Regions from separate parts of the Sodalis sp. RH15 genome, predicted to be linked through region 1. Evidence: predicted binding sites of a transcription regulator. Region 1 holds the regulator's gene; each other region holds the start of a gene.

Evidence for each region. Region 1 encodes LexA, which represses DNA repair genes until DNA is damaged. Its sites were predicted from a motif close to TNCTGTATGTACATACAGNA; they were not measured.
Region 2: dinB (DNA polymerase IV) is a predicted target of LexA. The motif match lies at 2,933-2,952, and genes of this name have one in related genera.
Region 3: ACL2XO_RS12440 (YebG family protein) is a predicted target of LexA. The motif match lies at 4,280-4,299, and genes of this name have one in related genera.

What each region holds. Positions count from the first base shown of each region.
Region 1 covers NZ_CP178738.1:5,876,530-5,883,161, reverse strand. The annotation lists gene ubiA (4-hydroxybenzoate octaprenyltransferase) at 1-837, shown strand, start outside; gene plsB (glycerol-3-phosphate 1-O-acyltransferase PlsB) at 958-3,423, opposite strand; gene ACL2XO_RS26595 (diacylglycerol kinase) at 3,549-3,917, shown strand; gene lexA (transcriptional repressor LexA) at 4,041-4,649, shown strand; gene ACL2XO_RS26585 (CsbD family protein) at 5,169-5,378, shown strand; gene zur (zinc uptake transcriptional repressor Zur) at 5,525-6,034, opposite strand; gene rcsA (transcriptional regulator RcsA) at 6,167-6,632, opposite strand, start outside.
Region 2 covers NZ_CP178738.1:4,710,086-4,716,717, reverse strand. The annotation lists gene ACL2XO_RS21425 (YceI family protein) at 1-157, shown strand, start outside; gene lpcA (D-sedoheptulose 7-phosphate isomerase) at 582-1,166, shown strand; gene ACL2XO_RS21415 (class II glutamine amidotransferase) at 1,313-2,080, shown strand; gene dpaA (peptidoglycan meso-diaminopimelic acid protein amidase) at 2,051-2,782, opposite strand; gene dinB (DNA polymerase IV) at 2,966-4,039, shown strand; gene pepD (beta-Ala-His dipeptidase) at 4,128-5,588, opposite strand; gene gpt (xanthine phosphoribosyltransferase) at 5,823-6,281, shown strand; gene frsA (esterase FrsA) at 6,616-6,632, shown strand, end outside.
Region 3 covers NZ_CP178738.1:2,687,144-2,693,775, reverse strand. The annotation lists gene ACL2XO_RS12445 (alpha-2-macroglobulin family protein) at 1-3,214, opposite strand, end outside; gene ACL2XO_RS12440 (YebG family protein) at 3,917-4,267, opposite strand; gene katG (catalase/peroxidase HPI) at 4,475-6,632, opposite strand, start outside.

The DNA of each region.
Region 1 (6,632 bases):
TTGATGCGCATTGATAAACCCATTGGTTCTCTGTTGTTGCTTTGGCCGACGTTATGGGCTCTGTGGCTGGCCGGACGGGGCACTCCCGATGTCGGCATTCTGCTGGTTTTTATCCTCGGGGTATTTTTAATGCGTGCCGCCGGGTGCGTGGTGAATGATTTCGCCGATCGCAAAATTGACGGCCATGTTAAGCGTACCGCGTCGCGCCCTCTGCCCAGCGGCCACATCAGCGAAAAAGAAGCAAAGGTCCTGTTCTTGTCACTGGTCACCGCGTCCTTCGGCCTGGTGCTGACATTAAATTCCATGACCATTGCCCTATCGGTGGCCGGATTGGTCCTGGCATGGGTTTACCCGTTTATGAAGCGGATAACCCATTTACCGCAGCTGGTATTGGGCGCGGCCTTCGGATGGTCAATTCCGATGGGGTATGCCGCGGTTAGTGAGTCCTTACCGATTTCATGCTGGCTGCTGTTCGCCGCGAACGTGCTATGGACCGTGGCCTATGACACCCAATATGCCATGGTGGACAGGGATGATGATATCCGCATCGGCGTTAAATCAACCGCTATTCTGTTCGGCCGCTATGACAGGCTTATCATCGGTATATTGCAAGCGGCTACCCTGCTGTTATTGGTTTTGCTGGGATGGCGGTCGGGATTGAACGGCATTTTCTTTATCGCATTGGCGCTGGCGGGGGCACTGTTCGTTTATCAGCAAAAGCTTATCGCCGGACGTGAACGGCCGGCGTGCTTCAAAGCCTTTTTGAATAATAACCTGGTGGGCATGGTGATCTTTCTCGGCATCGCGCTGAGCCTGCTTGTCGAGGCGATGAAATAATCATCCGCAGCCCACAACTCACGGAACTATGTCGACAGCCAGCATTGCAGCCGACAGACAACATCGCACAGCCCGGCCCTGACGGCTTTCCGCCAAGCCGCCAGGGATATACTGCTTATTCTACTCCGCCGGTGACGGCAGGGGTTGCAGTCCGGGGGCGGCAACCAGCAGGCTGGCGCTTTCTATGGTCAAATGCACTTCCGGCGTCATCAACTCGCTGAGTATCTCGCTCATTTCAAGCACCTTTCCGCTAATGGCATCGCCGCTGTCGCTGATGTAGTTCTCTTCGCGCAGCGTGGCCACCAGTGTGGAAAACACCGCCTTATCGAAAAACTCAGGCGCATTGATACCGTGCAAGACCGAGAGCCGCTGGGCCATGATCCGGCTCTCTTTCTCCAGCGTGCCTCGATTGATTTGAGGGTTGAACCGCAATAAGGAGAACGTAATGGCATAACGCTGCAGGGTTTCCCTTATTCCTGCGGCCAAGAGCTGCAGAGTTTGGGCGCGCACCGGGTTGAGCAGGAGTTGCCGCGCCTCCTCGATAATCAATCCCTGCCGGAGCAGCTCTTCAATCAGCGCATCGATAACAGGGCCGATCTCCGCCGTTTCATAGTGCATAAACAGTTCTGCTTTGAGCAGCGGGTAAAGCAGATAGCTATGGCGTAATAGCGTCTCTCGGTCTATACCGGGATGGCCGAGAATGATGCTGGCCACCAGCGACGGCAGGATAAATAAATGCTGGATGTTATTCCGGTAGTAGGTCATCAGCACCGCTTGTTCTCGCGTCAAATAGATGATGTCGCCGATGGTGTCCTGCTCAACGCTGAATTTATTCATCGCCAGAGCATGCTCCAGCAAGCCTTCCGCCGTGGTGTCCGGAATGGTCACATCCGCTGCGTAGGGAACGTTGCGCATCAGTTCCAGATAGCAGTTCAGTTGGTGCAGCAATTGTTCCCGGGTTAACGAACGCTGGCGTGAAGCCAGCAGTACCGTGGAACAAAGATTAATGGCATTCGCCGCGGCGGCGTTATTGATGCGCACCATGATTTTGCCGGCGATGTCATCCACCACCGGCGCCAGCCAGCCGGGACGCTGGGCTTCGATAGGATCGATGGAATCACGCCACTGCGGCACGTTCTGGCTCAGATAGGCGCTCAGTGACAAAGGCTCGCCGAAGTTGACATAACCTTGGCCCAGATTACGCAATTTACGCAACCCGCGCACCATCTGCAAAAATCCCTCTTTTTCCTTGGTGGCGCCGCGCAATTCCTTGGCGTAGGTGGCCACCTCCATGACATGTTCATAGCCGACATAAATCGGCACCAGGGTGATGGGCCGGTTACCTCCCCGCAGCATGGCCTGGATGGTCATGGTCAGCGTGCCGGTCTTGGGCTCCAGCAGGCGTCCGGTACGGGAACGCCCGCCCTCCATAAAATATTCCACCGAGTAGCCGCGGGTGAAAAGTTCCCCAAGGTATTCACGGAATATGGTGGAGTAGAGTTTATTGCCCTTGAACGTGCGGCGGATAAAAAATGCCCCCAGGCGCCGGAAAATCGGGCCCGCCGGCCAAAAGTTCAGGTTAATGCCGGCGGCGATATGCGGGGGCACCAATCCCTGGTGATAAAGCACATAGGACAGCAGCAGATAATCCATGTGGCTGCGGTGGCAGGGCACGTAGACGATTTCGTGGCCGTCTTCGGCCAGTTGCCGGACCCGATCGGCATTGCGTACGTGCAGACCTTGATACAGGCGATTCCAGGTCCAGCTCAATACCCGATCCGATAAACGTATGGCCTCATAAGAAAAGTCCGCCGCAATTTCCTCCATCAGCTGGATGGCGGTTTGCTGCGCCTTATCGGTGGAGATTTTTTTGCTGCGGGCTTCATCTTCAATGGCTTTTTCAATGGCCTTGGACGCCAGCAGCTTGTTAAAAAGATCCTGGCGTACCGGCAAACGCGGCCCAACCGCCACCAGGCGCTGGCGGGCAAAATGTATCCGGGCGACCCGGGCGAGCTTTTGCGCGATGGTCTTATCCGTGCCGTGTTCCGTTGCCATGTACCGCATCGACAGCGGATTGGAAAAGCGGACAAAACTGTCACGCCCCAGCCAGAGAATGGCGATGAATTTTTGAAAACCGTTCAGCAGCCGCAGCTGCGGAGCCGGTTGGTTGGGCTGTGCTTCACGGCCCGGGGCGCGTCCGAACATCACGGAAACCGGCACCATTTGTACATCGAGCTGGGGGTTGTTACGGTGTAAGTCCAGGTAATTGTGGAATAACTTGACGGATTCCGGCTTCTCGGTGAAGTAGGAGAAAACCCGCGGACCATCGTTAATAAAGACATAACGCGGCAGCGTTACCCCGTCAATTTCCAGGGGAATCAGCGGATCCGGCAGTTGGAGCTTTAAGCACTGCCCGCGCAGGGTAAGCAAATCCGCTTTGGAATTATAAGGTAACACGTACATCATGGCCCGCATGGGATCCAGACCGGTTTCTTCCCGTGGATTCGCGGGGATTACCTTACTTCTCACCAGCAATTTTATTGGCAAATCCAATAACGCATAATAAATGTTACGCCAACCTGACATATCTGTGTGAAGCCTCTTGTTAGCATTGCGGCACAAGAATACCAGAAACTGCGCAACAGATCTGTGGTGATGAGAACGCAAAGAACCGGTAATATGGGCGCAATTTTCCTCAAGCGCGCAAATGTATGGCAAACCAAATCAGTGGACTTAAACGTATCTATAACGCCATGGGATATTCATTAAAAGGATTATCAGCGGCCTGGCGTCATGAAGCGGCTTTTCGGCAGGAAGCGGTAATAGCCATCCTTGCCATCGTACTTGCATATTATCTCGAATCCGACGCTATTTCGCGTATTTTATTGATTGGCTCGGTGTGGCTGGTATTGGTGATGGAAACGATAAACAGCGCCATAGAAGCGGTGGTGGACCGCATCGGGCCAGAGCTGCACCCCCTCTCGGGACGGGCAAAGGATCTCGGGTCGGCTGCGGTTGCGCTGGCCATCATATTGGCGGCCTGGGTCTGGATAACCTTGCTGTGGCGACTATTTCGATGATGGCTTCTTTTAACCGTTGTTAAATTCAGCCGTTTTTATTACGTTTTGCCACACATGAGGTTTTCAATTGGGCTCGACCTGTATATACTCACATGAAGACTGTATAAACAAACAGGGGACGGAATGAAAGCGTTAACCGCCAGACAACAAGAGGTTTTTGACCTTATCCGCGATCATATATCGCAAACCGGCATGCCGCCGACACGCGCGGAGATCGCCCAACAGCTGGGGTTTCGCTCACCCAATGCCGCCGAGGAGCACCTTAAGGCGCTGGCGCGAAAAGGGGCGATTGAGATTGTCTCCGGCGCTTCCCGCGGGATCCGTTTACTGATTGAGGAAGAAAGCGGTTTGCCTCTGATTGGCCGCGTGGCGGCGGGCGAGCCATTGCTGGCGGAGCAGCATATCGAAAGCCATTACAAAGTCGATCCTGATTTGTTCAAACCCCATGCGGACTTTTTGCTGCGCGTCAGCGGCATGTCAATGAAAGACATCGGCATCATGGATGGTGATTTGCTGGCGGTGCACAAAACGCAGGATGCCCGTAATGGCCAGGTGATTGTCGCGCGGATTAACGATGAAGTGACGGTAAAACGCCTGAGAAGACAAGGCAATATCGTTGAGCTGTTACCTGAAAACAGTGATTTCTCCCCCATCGTGGTGGATTTACGCCAGCAGGAGCTTACTATCGAAGGATTGGCGGTAGGTGTCATTCGCAACGGCAATTGGATCTGAGCCTTTGTCTGGACCCGCTTTGATCTGTTGGTGACTCTAGGTAGCGTATTCTCCCCCGGTTTGGTTTTCGGCGTCCTTTATCAGCTTCGGCGGCCGCAGATTTATTGGGGGAGCTGTGGCGCGTCGTTTTGTTCCGTTCAATAACCTTTTTGCATCTTTTCTTGCCTCGCTTTTTTCAATACTTGCCGTCATTAATCGCTGTTCCCGCCAGCTATCCGCGTCAAAGCACAAGTGAAGTTTATACATATTTTGTTACATTTATCGTCAATCTAATTTCCTCCGCTACCTGCTGTTTTATATCGCCTTATGGTAAAAAACGCGGGAATTACCGTCCATATGACGTCAAATCCTCTGCCAAATAAACCTTTCGCCAAACGCACTGCTATACTTAATCTCATAGGGTTAGCTTATAGATTAACGATGTCAGACGTTTTCTTTAACGAATCCGATTATTCATTAACCGCTGCAAAAGGTTAATGATTAAAATTCCTCACCAAACGATAGCGAAGGAGTTTTACAATGAATACTGACCAAGCAAGCGGCAACTGGAAGCAATTCAAGGGTAAAATGAAAGAACAATGGGGCAAACTCACCGATGATGATTTGACCGTTGTTGAAGGGAAGCGTGACCAGTTAATCGGTAAAATTCAAGAGCGTTATGGTTACGGCAAAGAAGCAGCAGAAAAGGAAGTTTCGAACTGGGAAACCCAGAATAAATATCGCTGGTAGCGATGTAACGTGGTAGCCCGCTATTACGTTGGTTACCCGGAATAATCAGATTAATGTTCCTACCCAAAGGTACAAGGATGTACCACCTGCCTAATCACATCCTTAAACTAATCTACTAAAAATTTTAATGCCTTCCTATTTAACTATTACCTCTTTTTGATCCCAATGCTATGGTCGTGTCCGCAATTATGCAGCCGATCGCAGGATTGCACTTCGGAACACTTGAGGCAAAAACCATGGGCTTCCACCACGTTATGCCGCATGGCAAAACCCGCTGACCGGGCCATGCGTTGTAGAATCTCCTCAATCCCCTCGGTGGATTGCTCCGTGACCTGGCCGCAGCGATCGCAGATAAAAAAAGCCGAGGTATGGCTAGGCTCTTCAAAATGATGGCACAAGACAAAGCTGTTGGTTGACTCGACGCGATGTATAAATCCCTGCTCCATGAGAAAATCCAGTGCGCGATATATAGTCGGCGGTTTAGCCTGGGGTTCTGAGGCCCGTAACAGATCAAGCAGATCGTAGGCGCTAATTGCCCCCTCCTGCTGCGTCATCAGGCGCAATACTTCGAGCCGCTGCGGCGTCAGGCGTACATTCCGTTGTTCACACAATTGTTCAGCTTGACTGAGCAATTGCGAACTAGTCATGCTTTTCATAGGGAACCCCCGTAGCTTATCTATCCATCATCTTATCATGATGACGATAAAATACCGAATCTAGGGATGTAAGCCGAGCGAGGCTATAGCATTCCCGGCTAACGGTCAGCAAAACAGGGCAGAGAAGAGCTTTTATGCTGTCAGGCGTGGCGACATATTTATTTCCCGGGGAGGGTGGCTGTTGATGCCTTCCGTAACGCTATTGGCGATGGTAATCAGGTGATAGATAACCTGTTTGTTGCTTGCCCTGGTTTTTCTCTTGATATTTATCTTATGGGAGGAAAGGGTTTTTTCTTTGATATGCAAATGTGAACAGATATGTAACGTATCGTAGCCGGACATCCACATTGTGAGGACTTCAGCTTCCGTTTTACTAAAGCGCAGTGGGGAAAATCCAAGTTTGTTATTATCATCCAGCCATGTTCTGACATCGAGATAATAACGGATAATCATATTGATAGTGCTGATTTTGATAAATTTTGAAGTGATAATGACATTCTTTTTGATTGGGATAAAATCATAGAATTTTATGCTTTCATTACCGATAAAGATAAAAAAGAGCGTCGCCGGATGCTGTTCTATGACGGTCTTGAGCTCC
Region 2 (6,632 bases), 1.2 Mb from region 1:
GAACAAGATAGGCCAGCATCCGATGGAGAAAAAACAGGCGGTGGGCTTTAACGCCACCACCACTATCAAACGCTCGGAATTCGGTTTGGATAAATATGTCCCCATGGTGAGCGATGCCGTGGTGATAACCATCTCCACCGAAGCCCTGGTGAAATAACCCCCCGTTCCGCTGCCGGCGCGTGGTTGTTTCTTGATAACCGCTTATTCCGGCAGCGGATCATTCGCTTGATGGATCCTGTATCTGCAGCGTACCATTCACTTGGTGTGCACTTTATCGGCAGCTGACATTTCAACTGATACCGTTGTATCGACAGCGCGCTATACACGGGTATGCGTTTTTTTGGCAGTGAAATGTCTCATGGCACGCCGTCACTGGTCCGCAATCCATCCCATGTTACCCGCATCGATCCCGCACTGATTGTTCCACGCTGTTTCCCCGTGATGATAATCTGGCTCACAAATAATGATTTTCCTGCTATTACTCCATTGTCCCGGACCATCTTCGCTTCTCGCGGTTTCGCCAATCCGGTAAACTGTTTACCGAAGATTTTCTGAATTTGCGAGCCTATACCGAGGGACTTATGTATCAGGATTTGATTCGTAGCGAACTGAACGAAGCCGCGCTGACGCTGGCTAACTTTCTGAAAGACGAAAAAAATATTCAGTCTATTGAGGATGCGGCCAGGCTTATCGCCGATTCCTTTAAAGCCGGCGGCAAAGTGCTGTCCTGCGGCAACGGCGGTTCCCATTGCGACGCCATGCATTTCGCCGAGGAGCTTACCGGCCGCTATCGCGATAACCGCCCGGCTTATCCGGCCATCGCCATTTCGGACGTCAGCCATTTATCCTGCGTCAGCAACGATTACGGGTATGATTTTGTCTTTTCCCGTTATATCGAAGCGCTGGGCAATAAGGGCGATGTGCTGCTGGGCATCTCCACCTCCGGCAATTCGGCCAATATCATCCGCGCCGTCGACGCCGCCCGGGCCAAAGGCATGAAAGTGATTACCCTTACCGGCAAAGACGGCGGCAAAATGGCCGGCACCGCCGATGTGGAAATTCGCGTGCCCCATTTTGGCTACGCCGATCGTATCCAGGAGATCCATATCAAGTCGATTCATATTCTGATCCAGCTTATTGAAAAAGAGATGGCTGCGGCGGTGTAATGCAGCGCCGACATCGGCATGGAGGCGGCGGCGTAACCTCGCTCCGGCATCGGGATGAGGGCAGCAGCGTATTGCGGTAACGGAATCGGGATGGCGGGCGGGTAAGGTCGCGCCGCCATCGGGATGGCGCGGAACAGGAGAGGGTCATGTGTGAACTGCTCGGGATGAGTGCCAATGTGCCGACGGACATTTGCTTCAGCTTTACCGGGTTAATGCAGCGGGGCGGCCGCACCGGACCGCATAAGGACGGATGGGGAATCACGTTCTACGAGGGGCTGGGCTGCCGGACCTTCAAGGATCCGTTGCCGAGCATCAGCTCGCCCATCGCCCGGCTGGTGCAGGAGTATCCCATCAAATCCTGCGCGGTGGTTTCTCATATCCGCCAGGCCAATCGCGGCCGGGTGGCGCTGGAAAACACTCACCCTTTTACCCGTGAACTCTGGGGACGGAATTGGACTTTTGCCCACAACGGCCAGCTGCGGGGATACCGTCAACTGGACACCAGCCCCTATCGGCCGGTAGGGCAGACCGACAGCGAGTATGCGTTTTGCTGGCTGCTGGCCCGGCTGGCGGAACGCTATCCCCGCACCCCCGGCCATTGGCCGTCGGTGTTCCGTTATATCGATAGCCTGGCGGGCGAGCTGCGGCAAAAAGGCATCTTCAATATGCTGCTGTCCGACGGCCGTTTCGTTATGGGATATTGTTCCAGCGAACTTTACTGGATCACCCGGCGGGCGCCGTTCGGCAAAGCCACCCTTATCGATCAGGATGTGGAGATTGATTTCCAGCAGCAGACCACGCCAGACGATGTGGTGACGGTCATCGCCACCCAACCGCTGACGGGGAATGAAACCTGGCACAAGGTTGCGCCAGGGGAGAGCGTATTATTTCGGCTGGGTGAGCGCGAGCTGTGACGCCACGGGCGCGCGGGTCATTTGCATCGGTGTGCCTATCACATACTGGCCGTTGACCACCGCCACCGCCGCCGGCTGATGATGTTCGGCAAAGAAAGCGTAGCCGGGCTGCAGCTGTTGCCAGAAAGAATAATAGGTGGAATAACGGTGACGCTGCATATTTGCCGGCGTCATACGGAACGGATAAATATGAATCTTTATCGCATCCTGGCCGTTTCGTAATGCCGCATCCACATAGCGGTATATTTCAGCAATATAACTGTCGGTCATGGCGTAACAGCCGATGGAACGACAATCGCCATGAATCATCAGCATGGCGCCGGAATAGCCGCGGGATTGATCGTAGGCATTGGGGAAACCGATATTGATGGCCCGGTAATAATGGCTGTTGGGCTGCAGATTGCGGCTGTCGATAGTATAAAAACCTTCCGGACTTTTAAAATCGCCTTCCACCCGTTTCGGGCCCAGCCCGCCGGAGAAGTTGCAAATGCCGTAGCTGCCTATCAAGCGGTACTCCGGGCCTATCTTGGCGTAGAGCTCAAGGGTTCGCTCTTCTTTGAAGATTTGAATAAATACCGGTGAGCCAAGTAATTGGGCTTTCAATTCATTTGAAATAACTTGCGCCTGCTCACTGGCATAACTGACCGATGTAAATGCCGGTATACAAAACAACATCGCAAACAGCAGTGCGATTTTGCTCATTATCATTCCTGCGTAGTCAAAATAAATAACAAACCTGCAATAATCATTGCCGGCAAACCCTGTAAAACGATAATACATTTAAGATAATCAGCGACACGATATCACTGCCCGAACTTTTATCAAGATACGTTTTGTATATATTCGCGTACTTACTGTATACTCGTACAGTTAAAAGGGGGGCAAATGCGCAAAATCATACATGTCGACATGGATTGCTTCTTCGCGGCAGTGGAAATGCGCGACGATCCGGGCCTGCGCGATATCCCCATCGCCATCGGCGGCAGGGCGGACAAGCGGGGGGTCATCAGCACCGCCAACTATCCTGCCCGGGTATTCGGCGTGCACAGCGCGATGTCCACCGCCATGGCCATGAAGCTTTGCCCCCATCTTAAACTGCTGCCGGGGCGCATCAATGCCTATAAAGAAGCATCGGCGCATATCCGTGAAATCTTTAGCCGTTATACGCCGTTAATCGAACCGCTGTCGCTGGACGAAGCCTATCTGGATGTGACCGACAGCGCCTATCACAGCGGTTCGGCCACCCTGATGGCCCAGGCCATCCGCGCCGACATCGCCCGCGAGTTGCGGCTCACCGCCTCCGCCGGCGTAGCGCCGGTTAAGTTTCTGGCCAAAATCGCCTCCGATTTGAACAAGCCCGACGGGCTGTACGTTATCAGGCCTGAACAGGTCGCCTCTTTTTTGCAGTCGTTGCCCTTGGGGAAAATACCCGGCGTGGGCAAAGTCACGGCGAAAAAACTGGCTGATATGGGCCTGAATACCTGCGGCGATATACAGCGGTATGATCTGGCGGCGCTGCTCAGGCAGTTTGGCAAATTCGGCCGGGTGATCTGGGAGCGTTCTTTGGGTATCGATGAGCGGGAGGTGACCTCCGATCGGATGCGTAAATCGGTGGGGGTGGAGCGCACCCTTGAGGTTGATATCGATGATTGGGCGGCGTGCGCACAGATTATCGAGGCGCTGTACCCGGAGCTTGAGCGCCGGCTGGAGCGGGTGCGACCGGATCTGCACATCGCCCGGCAGGGCATCAAGCTCAAATTCGCCGATTTCCAGCAAACCACCCAGGAGCACGTGTGGCCGGTACTGAACAAAGCGGATTTGATGGAGATTGCCCACCAGGCGTGGGATCAGCGGCGCGGCGAACGGGGGGTGCGGCTGGTGGGGCTGCATGTGACGCTGCTGGACCCGCAGATTGAGCGGCAGCTGATATTTAACTGGGAAGATGATTTGTTTTTGTGAGGGGGGAGCTGCGCTCCCCCAACCCCTGCAAGGGCGGCTCGTTGCACGATTGGTGTAAGCGAGCTTAACGAGCCATGGGCCCCGATGTTTAGGCTTTTTCCGGGATGGCCCTAAGCAGTGCGGTCAATAAGGTCCAGTACTGGCCGACGCTTTTGATATGCACCTGTTCGTCCGGGGAGTGAGGTCCGGTGATGGTCGGCCCGATGGAGACCATGTCCATGTTCGGGTAGGGCTTTTTGAACAGCCCGCATTCCAGACCGGCGTGGATCACCTGGATGTTCGGCGTTTTGTTGAACAGCTTCTGGTAGGTTTCGCGTACCAGATGCATCACCGGTGAGGTGGCGTCCGGCTTCCAGCCCGGGTAGCTGCCTTTGGCAATGCATTCCGCGCCCGCCAGCTGGCCCAATGCGGTCAGGGATTCCACTACGTTCTCTTTGCCGCTGTCGATGAGGGAGCGAATAAGGCAGCGGATGGTGGCGGTCTTTTCGTCCAGGGACACCACGCCGACGTTCAGGGAGGTTTCTACCACGCCCTTTACGTCGTCGCTCATGCGAATCACGCCGTTGGGGGTGGCGTTCAGCAGGGCGATAAACTTGTCGCCGCAGGCTTTGGTCAATGCCTGCAGTTCGGATTGCACCGGTTCCACTGAAATCGCCAGTTTCTTTTCCTTGGCCGCCAGCTCCGTTTGGATAACCGTCAGGTACTGTTGCGCCAGCGAATTGAGGCTTTCGGTATTCTCCTGCGGCAGGGCCAGGGTGGCGAAGGCTTCACGGGGTATGGCGTTGCGCAGGGTGCCGCCGGTAACATCAAGTACGCGGAGATCCAGTTTTTTGGCGTGCTGGAACAGAAAGCGGGCCAGCAGTTTGTTGGCATTGCCCTGTCCCAGATGAATATCGACGCCGGAGTGGCCGCCCTTCAGCCCTTTGAGGGTGAGCTTGACCACCTGGTAGCCGGCGGGCACCGCTTCACGTTCCAGCGGCAGCACGGTTTTGAAATCCACCCCGCCGGCGCAGCCCATGTAGACTTCGCCCTCTTCCTCGGAATCGGTGTTAATGAGGATTTCAGCCTGCAGCCAGTTCGGCTGCAGACCGAAGGCGCCCTCCATGCCGGTTTCTTCGGTCATGGTGAGCAGCACTTCCAGCGGGCCGTGCTGCACGCTGTCATCCGCCAGCACCGCCAATGCCGAGGCCATGCCGATGCCGTTGTCCGCGCCAAGGGTGGTGCCGCGGGCTTTTACCCAATCGCCGTCGATATAGGGCTGGATCGGGTCGCGGGTGAAGTCGTGCACGGTATCGCTGTTTTTTTGCGGTACCATGTCCAGATGCGCCTGCAACACCACCGGACGGCGCTTTTCATAACCGGGGGTCGCCGGCTTGCGCAGCAGCACATTGCCGGCCTGATCCCGCTCCGCAAACAATCCTTTTTCCTGGGCCCAGCGGATTATATGGCCTGCCAGGGCATCTTCATGATATGAGGGATGCGGAATGGAACAGATTTTGTCAAAAATTTGCCATAGGGGCTGTGGCGAAAGTTGAGTCAGTTCAGACACGATAAAAACTCCTGTAACGACAAAAGACCCGGGCCGGGGAGTCAGTGTGGCGCGCAGCCGGCCGCAGGGTCACCAAAGATGGCTCAAGAATACCACTTTACCGTAACGGGCGGTGAAACTGCGGTTAAAAAGGGTAGTAGCACTGGTATTTCGTCGGTTGCGTCTCTATAATCTCGCGCAACCTTTTTTCCCCTGGTACTTTTAAGCCGAACCGATCCGGCTGGGACAGCATTTATGAGCGAAAAATACGTCGTAACCTGGGACATGTTGCAACTTCAGGCTCGGAAACTGGCCCAGCGCCTGCTTCCGTCAACGCAGTGGAAAGGTATTATCGCGGTAAGCCGCGGCGGTCTGGTTCCCGCTTCCATCCTGGCGCGTGAATTAAATATCCGCCACGTGGATACGGTGTGCATCTCCAGCTATGACCACCAGCACCAGCGCGCGATGACCGTGCTCAAACGCGCCGAGGGCGATGGCGAAGGCTTTATCGTCATCGACGATCTGGTGGATACCGGCGGTACCGCCAAAGCCATCCGCGACATGTATCCCAAAGCCCATTTCGTCACCATCTTCGCCAAACCTGCCGGCCGGCCGCTGGTGGATGACTATGTGGTGGATATTCCCCAGGATACCTGGATCGAACAGCCCTGGGACATGGCGGTGGCCTTTGTTCCGCCGCTGAGCGAAAAATAAGGGTTCTTTACGTATTTCGCGCCGCCCGATGCTTATTGCGGCTTAATGCGTCCCATGGCGATTTATCGCTTTTCCTTTCTTCGGGCCGCTGACGGCTTGTCCGCTACCCCCCGGAGCGGCAAACCGCAAATATGCCGTATCCTCACGCCCGTTCATGACGGGCGTTTGTTTTTTGGCCGCTAAATGAGTAATCTGGCAGGCATCCTCCCGTCAGCGCGGGACAGAATTCAATAACCTGGCGTATCGGCATGGCTTAGCTGCATGATGGGCATGGCTTAGCGTCAGGGCTTATTGTTATGGCTTAACGGCTTGGCGTAATGGAGAATACAGCTCAATGAGCAGTAGGAATCT
Region 3 (6,632 bases), 3.0 Mb from region 1:
CTTTGCCCTGGGCGTTTTGAATCACCAGCACAAAATCGCCCGGCCTATCGGTTGCAAGGGTTATGTCATTGCTTTGCGCATTCAGCGCCAACGGCTGTTCCGACAACTGCACTTCTTTCAGTTTCGACTGATATTTGTAGACGCCGGAATCCTGCTTGGTCAGCACCGAAATGTATTTCTGCTCGATAAGCGCCATTTTCAAATCCGGCAACGCAATGCGCTTAAGCGCGGGATCGACGGCAATCATATCCAGATGCCGAACGGCAGCGCGGTTGATGTAGCCTAAATCGCCATCCGCTTTCACGCCCACCAGATAGTCATAAGGCGACACCAATACGCGGGCTGTGGCCGCCACGGAACGTCCGCCGCCCGCCGCAAAGGCTTCTGACAGCAATTGCAGCTGATACGTCGCGTCAGCATAAGATTTGAGATCCAGCGGTATATTCGCCGCGCCGCTGACATCGGTTGAGCGGTCCTCAAGCTCGGTCTCAAATCCGTCGCTGTTGCGGCGGTTTTCGTAAAACGCATATCCGGGGAACTGCTCAAAGCTGGGATACATCGGGCGCAACGTCAGTTTCGACGTCACCCGCCGGCCCTGCGCCGGCGTCCCGAACAGATTCTGGACATCGATATTGGCCTGCAGTTCCGACGGTTTGACCCAACCCTGCTTACGGTCCGGCGCCAATTGCAATTTCACTTTCAGTTGATCCGGCTCGAATTCTTTCACGTTCACCGCGGTATGACCCAGCAGCGTGGACGATTCATTGTTTTTGCCAACCAGATACAGATAGATGTTCCATTCACCCGTCGGAGAATTGTCGTCGGTGGTGTAGCTCAGCTCATTGAAGCCACTGTCGCCCAGCGTCAGCGGAATAGTGTTCATCAGTTTGTCGCGCGGGTCGTGAATTTCAGCGCGCACCGGCACGCCGGCTAATCCCGTGCGCCAGTCGGCAGCGCGGGTAATCAGGCCGATATTAAAAGTGTCCCCCGGGCGGTACACACCACGATCGGAGAACAGATAGCTGCTCAGCGCGCGCGGATCGTCCGGCGTTTCATCACCGTCGACGTCGAAACGTGAGAAGTCCAGGCCGCGGTCATTGTTACGACCGGCTGGCAGAAATGAAACATCGCCCTCTTTTTCCACCAGGAATATGACCGGCTGGCGCTCGTTGGTGTAGACATCCAGCGGCGGGAAACGCACATGGCCGTCGGCGCCGGTGGTTTGATTCAGCAGCGTGGCGCCGTTTTTGGCGATAACCGACACTTTGGCGCCGTTGACCGGCGTACCGTTGTGAATCGATTGCACAAATACGTCGCGGGTCTTATCCTGCGAACGCTTGGCGATAATCCCCAAATCAGTCACGACCACAAAGCGCGAATCGCCGACCGGCGCTTCATCTCCGTCCCGGTATTCCTCCTGATATTGATAGCCATGATCGGTGGCCGGGGTATCTTTCTTTTCCTTTGGATCCCAGGGTGATAGCGTCAGCAGGAAGACGCCGCGATGCGAGCTCGGATCGGTGGATAAATAACGCGAGAGATCGACGCCCTGATAATTCACCTCGCCCGGTTTGTCATTATTTACCGCTGCCCGGTATTTGAAGTGTTCGGTAAAATACTCGTCATTCAGGCGGTTGAATTCCGCCGATGAATATTCACGGCTCTTGAATGAAACGATATGTTGCAGCTGGCTCGGGATCACCCGTTTGATATCGAGACGCAGCCCCGGCACATTACGCGCCGCGATACTGATTTGCTTGTCGCCGTTAACCGACAACAGCGATCCTTGCGACATGAATTGCAGGGATTTTGGATAATCCGGGACCTGCACGATACGGTAGACCTTTTCCGGCATTTTATAGCCGCCGGAAGAGGTCAATATATTATCGATTTCAACCAACATAGCGCGGTGCGCAGGCGCATCGAAGCGGAAGCTGAACTGCGGCTGGGCGTCATTTTCCGCCTCATCAAGCTTGATATCCAGCGGCGTGGATAACGCGAATACATTGTTTTCAACGCTCGACACGTCCCAGTGGGCATAATCATCCGGGCCTTGACCGGTTTCATGATCATTGGGGTTGTGCTGCGGCAACAACCAGACTTTCACCGCGCGGCGAATGTCTTTATCTTTAACCGCATCGCTGAAAGCAATAATCAATGCGCGCTCGCCTTTCGCACCCTCGGCGACGACGACCTGCGCGCTGGCTTCATTTACCTTCAGGCTGTAGAGCGTCGGTACGGAAACCCGGCTCTCACGGGCCAGCGTGGTGGCATTCGACGGCACTGAAGCTTTTACGCCCTTACCGATGGCGATATGCACCGAACCGCCGTGGTCAAAGGATTTCAGCGGTTCGGAATGCACCCAGGCGTTGAGCTTTTTCTGGTCATAGACCACGGAATAATTGAGCTTTGATTCGGTTTTGGCTCCGCCTTGGGTCAGGCCGAGGGCGATTTGCTTTTCGAAACTGGCGACATCCACCGGCGCATTGAATTTGACGTTGAAAATTGCGCTTCGTTTCTGCGGCTCCTGCGGGTCTTGGTAATATTCGGCTTCGCCAAATTTATAATCGAACTCCGGTACGCTGAAGCCATAACCGGTTACCTTCAGCCTGTTTTGCGGCGCGAGCAGGAGGCCGGGAGTGAAATCCACTTCATAGCCGGCGCCCATCGGCAACGGATTTTTCGGCGTGAAGACTAGCGTATCGCCGCTTACCCATTGCCACTCGCCCTCGATAGCCGGTTTCAGCGAAATGCCCCTACCCACCACTTTGCCTACGTCTGTCAGCGGTGCGGCGGAGTAGTTGAAAGTAAAAACCACCCGCTGCGGCGCAGCCTTTTGCGCCACGTAATTCACCGTTTCAGGGTTGCTGACGCGTATGCTGGTATTTTGGTACACCATCGGCGCCGGCACCATCGGCTGCGGCCGGTTTTGCCACCAATACCAGCCGTAAACGGCCGAGCCAGCGGCGCAAACCAAGACCAATACCGTTATGCCGATGGCTTTCGGATGCCGGTCCATCCCTCGGTCGGCATGCTGACAGCCGCGCCTGAGCCAGCCGGACATCGCCACCCACCAGGCCGGCGCGCGCCAGTCGATATTACCGACAATCGGCTTGAGAACGCGGCACAGCAGCGCCAGGATAACGGAAAGCGCCCAAATGCCGCATTTTATCAGGGTAAAGGGCAAGCGTAGCAAGAATCTGAGTAAATCCATTAGTAGAGGTATCCCTAATCCCTTTAAGGGATATTTGTTCAACTTAATAAAAAAGCAAAATGAAGTAATACGCTAAGAAGTAATGTTATTTAGAAAAATTATTATAGCAGTGAGCAATTGTGACATCGTTATTTTACCTATACTGAAACTGAATCGCCATAGGCTCCGACGATTTTTAATCGCGCCACCGTTATACATAAACACCCAGTTGTTATATTTAACATTTGATAATCGCGACAGGTATATAAAAACAATTATAACATCCCGCGAGAACGTTCCTTGGCTAAGACCCTGATTTCCTGGCTAAAGCCCTGTATCGACGACGCAACATCATCAATGGCAGAGGTTGAAGAATATCATTATTAAGACGCGGGCACACCGCGGCTGACAATTATTTAAATATGATGCCAGTCACACAATAGGTAAAACATCATGATTCCACTATCCGTTTTTATTACCGGAAATAACACGCGCCCACCCTGTGGCGGGCCGAGGTCATAGCGCTCGCTTGCCACCTGAAAATATTTGGCATGGGAATATGATAGGCATTGTTATCGGCGAGTATAAAGCGGGGATCTTGCCGGCTGAGCCGGACTGGCTATGCGTGTATTCTGGCGGGCATGTGCTGCTTTTCATGCATCAACGCCGCCAGGGGTTATCACTAACGGCGCTGTTCAGTACTTGTGTAACTATCGAAGGGGATCAGGCTGCTTTCACCGCTCTGATTTTTTTTGTGCCGGCATCAGCATCAGCATCGGCATCGGCATCGGCATCCATGCTTTCCGGTTCATCTGAAGGAGCCTGAGCGCCGGCGGCTTCCGGCAATTTGCTGGTACGCAGGATATGCTGAACATTATCTTTATGCTCGGCCAGATAGAGACCCAGATTTTCAGCCTGCGTTTCATCCAGCTGCATCCCGCTGTTCAACAGCCAGTCGCTGAACGCTTCAGCCATATCAAGCATCTTGTCGTAGGCCTCAGCTTCTTTCTTACTGGCAAATGTCATTTTCTCTTCACCCTTTCTGACGACCACATATTTTATTTCAATAGCCATAACCGCCTCCAATACTGTAATTATAAACAGTATATCAGCAAATGCCGCTCATCGTCCACTACACATTTAACGGCCGGCTCAGACTACTGACAAATATACCCGCCGCCAAGAAGGCGGGACATATTGCCAACAAGCTCAGCCCGCCTCAGTTCCCTGACGCGGGCTGTTTGCGTGGTGATTTCAGTCTTTGCAACCGGTCAATACCGCTTAGATGTCGAATCGATCCAGATTCATCACCTTCGTCCAGGCCGCGACAAAGTCCTTAACAAACTTTTCTTTGGCGTCGCTGCTGGCGTAAACCTCCGCGCAAGCGCGCAATACGGCATTCGAACCAAATACCAGGTCGGCACGGGTTGCGGTAAATTTGACCTCTCCGCTGAGGCGATCGCGTCCTTCGAAGCGTTCTCCGGAGGAGTCCGTTGCTTTCCATTCAGTGCGCATATCGAGCAGGTTTACGAAGAAGTCAGTGTTAAGCTCGCCCACGTTGTGCGTGAAAACACCTTGCCGGCTGCCATCGTAGTTTGCACCAAGCACCCGCAGTCCACCGATAAGCACCGTTAATTCCGGCACGGTCAGCGTAAGTTGCTGAGCCTTGTCGATGAGGAGATCTTCAGTGGATGTGCCGTCGGCAACACCGCGATAGTTACGGAAACCATCCGCTTTTGGTTTGAGGAATTCAAACGATTCAATATCGGTCTGATCCTGGCTAGCATCCACGCGACCGGCGGTGAAAGGCACTTCAATCTCAACGTTGACCGCTTTCGCTGCCTGTTCAACACCCACCACGCCGGCCAGAACGATCACATCCGCCAGAGACGCTTTCTGGAATGATTGTTGTATCGATTCCAAAGTGGGGAGTACGCGGGCGGCGATGGCGTTTACACTCCATTCTCTTTGCGGCAGCAGCGCCAGCCGTGCGCCGTTTGCGCCGCCCCGCTTGTCTCCGCCGCGAAAGGTAGAAGCCGAAGCCCACGCCACCGAGGTCAGTTCACCGACGGTAAGGCCGGAAGCAGCGATTTTTTCTTTCAGCAGTTCGATATCGGCGGCCGTCGGCTGATACACCGGGGCCGGCAGAGGGTCTTGCCAGATTAAGTCTTCTTTTGGCACTTCCGGACCGATATATCGCGCTTTTGGCCCCATGTCCCTGTGGGTCAATTTGTACCACGCCCGCGCGAAAGCTTCATTGAAGGACTGCGGATCGCCATGGAAACGACGGGATATCTTTTCAAACTCCGGATCGAAACGAAGCGTCAGATCGGTGACCAGCATGGTAGGTTTACGCTTCTTCGCCGCATCGAACGGGTCGGGAATACTCTCCGGCGCATCTTTGGCCTCAAACTGGATAGCGCCGGCGGGACTGCGTGTCTGTACCCATTCAAATTTGAAGAGATTTTCGAAGAAGTTATGGCTCCACTGCGTTGGCGTCTGGGACCAGGCCACTTCCAGGCCGGAAGTGATGGCATCAGCCCCGGCGCCGGTTCCATAACTGCTTGCCCAGCCCAGGCCTTGCGCTTCAATAGGCGCGGTTTCAGGGTCGACACCGACATGAGTGGCGGGACCTGCGCCATGGGTTTTGCCCAGCGTATGGCCACCGGCGATTAACGCAACAATCTCTTCATCGTTCATCCCCATATTGCCGAAGGTGGCACGGATAGCCGGGGCCGCCGAGGCAGGATCGCCACTGTGATTCGGGCCTTCGGGATTGACGTAAATCAGCCCCATTTCCGTTGCGCCCAACGGCGATTGGGCCAGCAATTCAGGATGGCGGTGTTCAAGCCAGGTTGTCTCGTCGCCCCAGTTCACATCCAGATCGGGTTCCCATACGTCTTCACGCCCGGCGCCAAAGCCAAAGGTACGGAAACCGGAATTTTCCAAAGCGACGTTGCCTGCAAGGATATAGAGGTCGGCCCAGGAAATTTTTTGACCATATTTTTGCTTCACCGGCCACAGCAAGCGGCGCGCTTTGTCGAGGCTCACATTATCCGGCCAGGAGTTCAACGGGGCGAAGCGCTGCTGGCCGCGGCCCGAACCACCGCGCCCGTCGACGGAGCGATACGTCCCTGCGCTGTGCCACGCCAAGCGGATGAAAAGGCCGATATAGCTGCCCCAGTCGGCCGGCCACCAGGGTTGCGAATCAGTGAGCAGCGCTTTGAGATCGGCCTTGAGCGCCGAATAGTCTAGCTTGGCGAACTCCTTACGGTAATCAAACGATTCGCCCAACGGGTTAGAGCGGTTTGAGTGCTGTGTCAGGAGGTCGACTCTAAGCTGGTTAGGCCACCAGTCCCGATTGCTTGTCCCGCCGCCGGACGTCTTATTGGAATTTCCCTCATGAAAAGGACATTTACTGACAGATGCTTCTCTATCT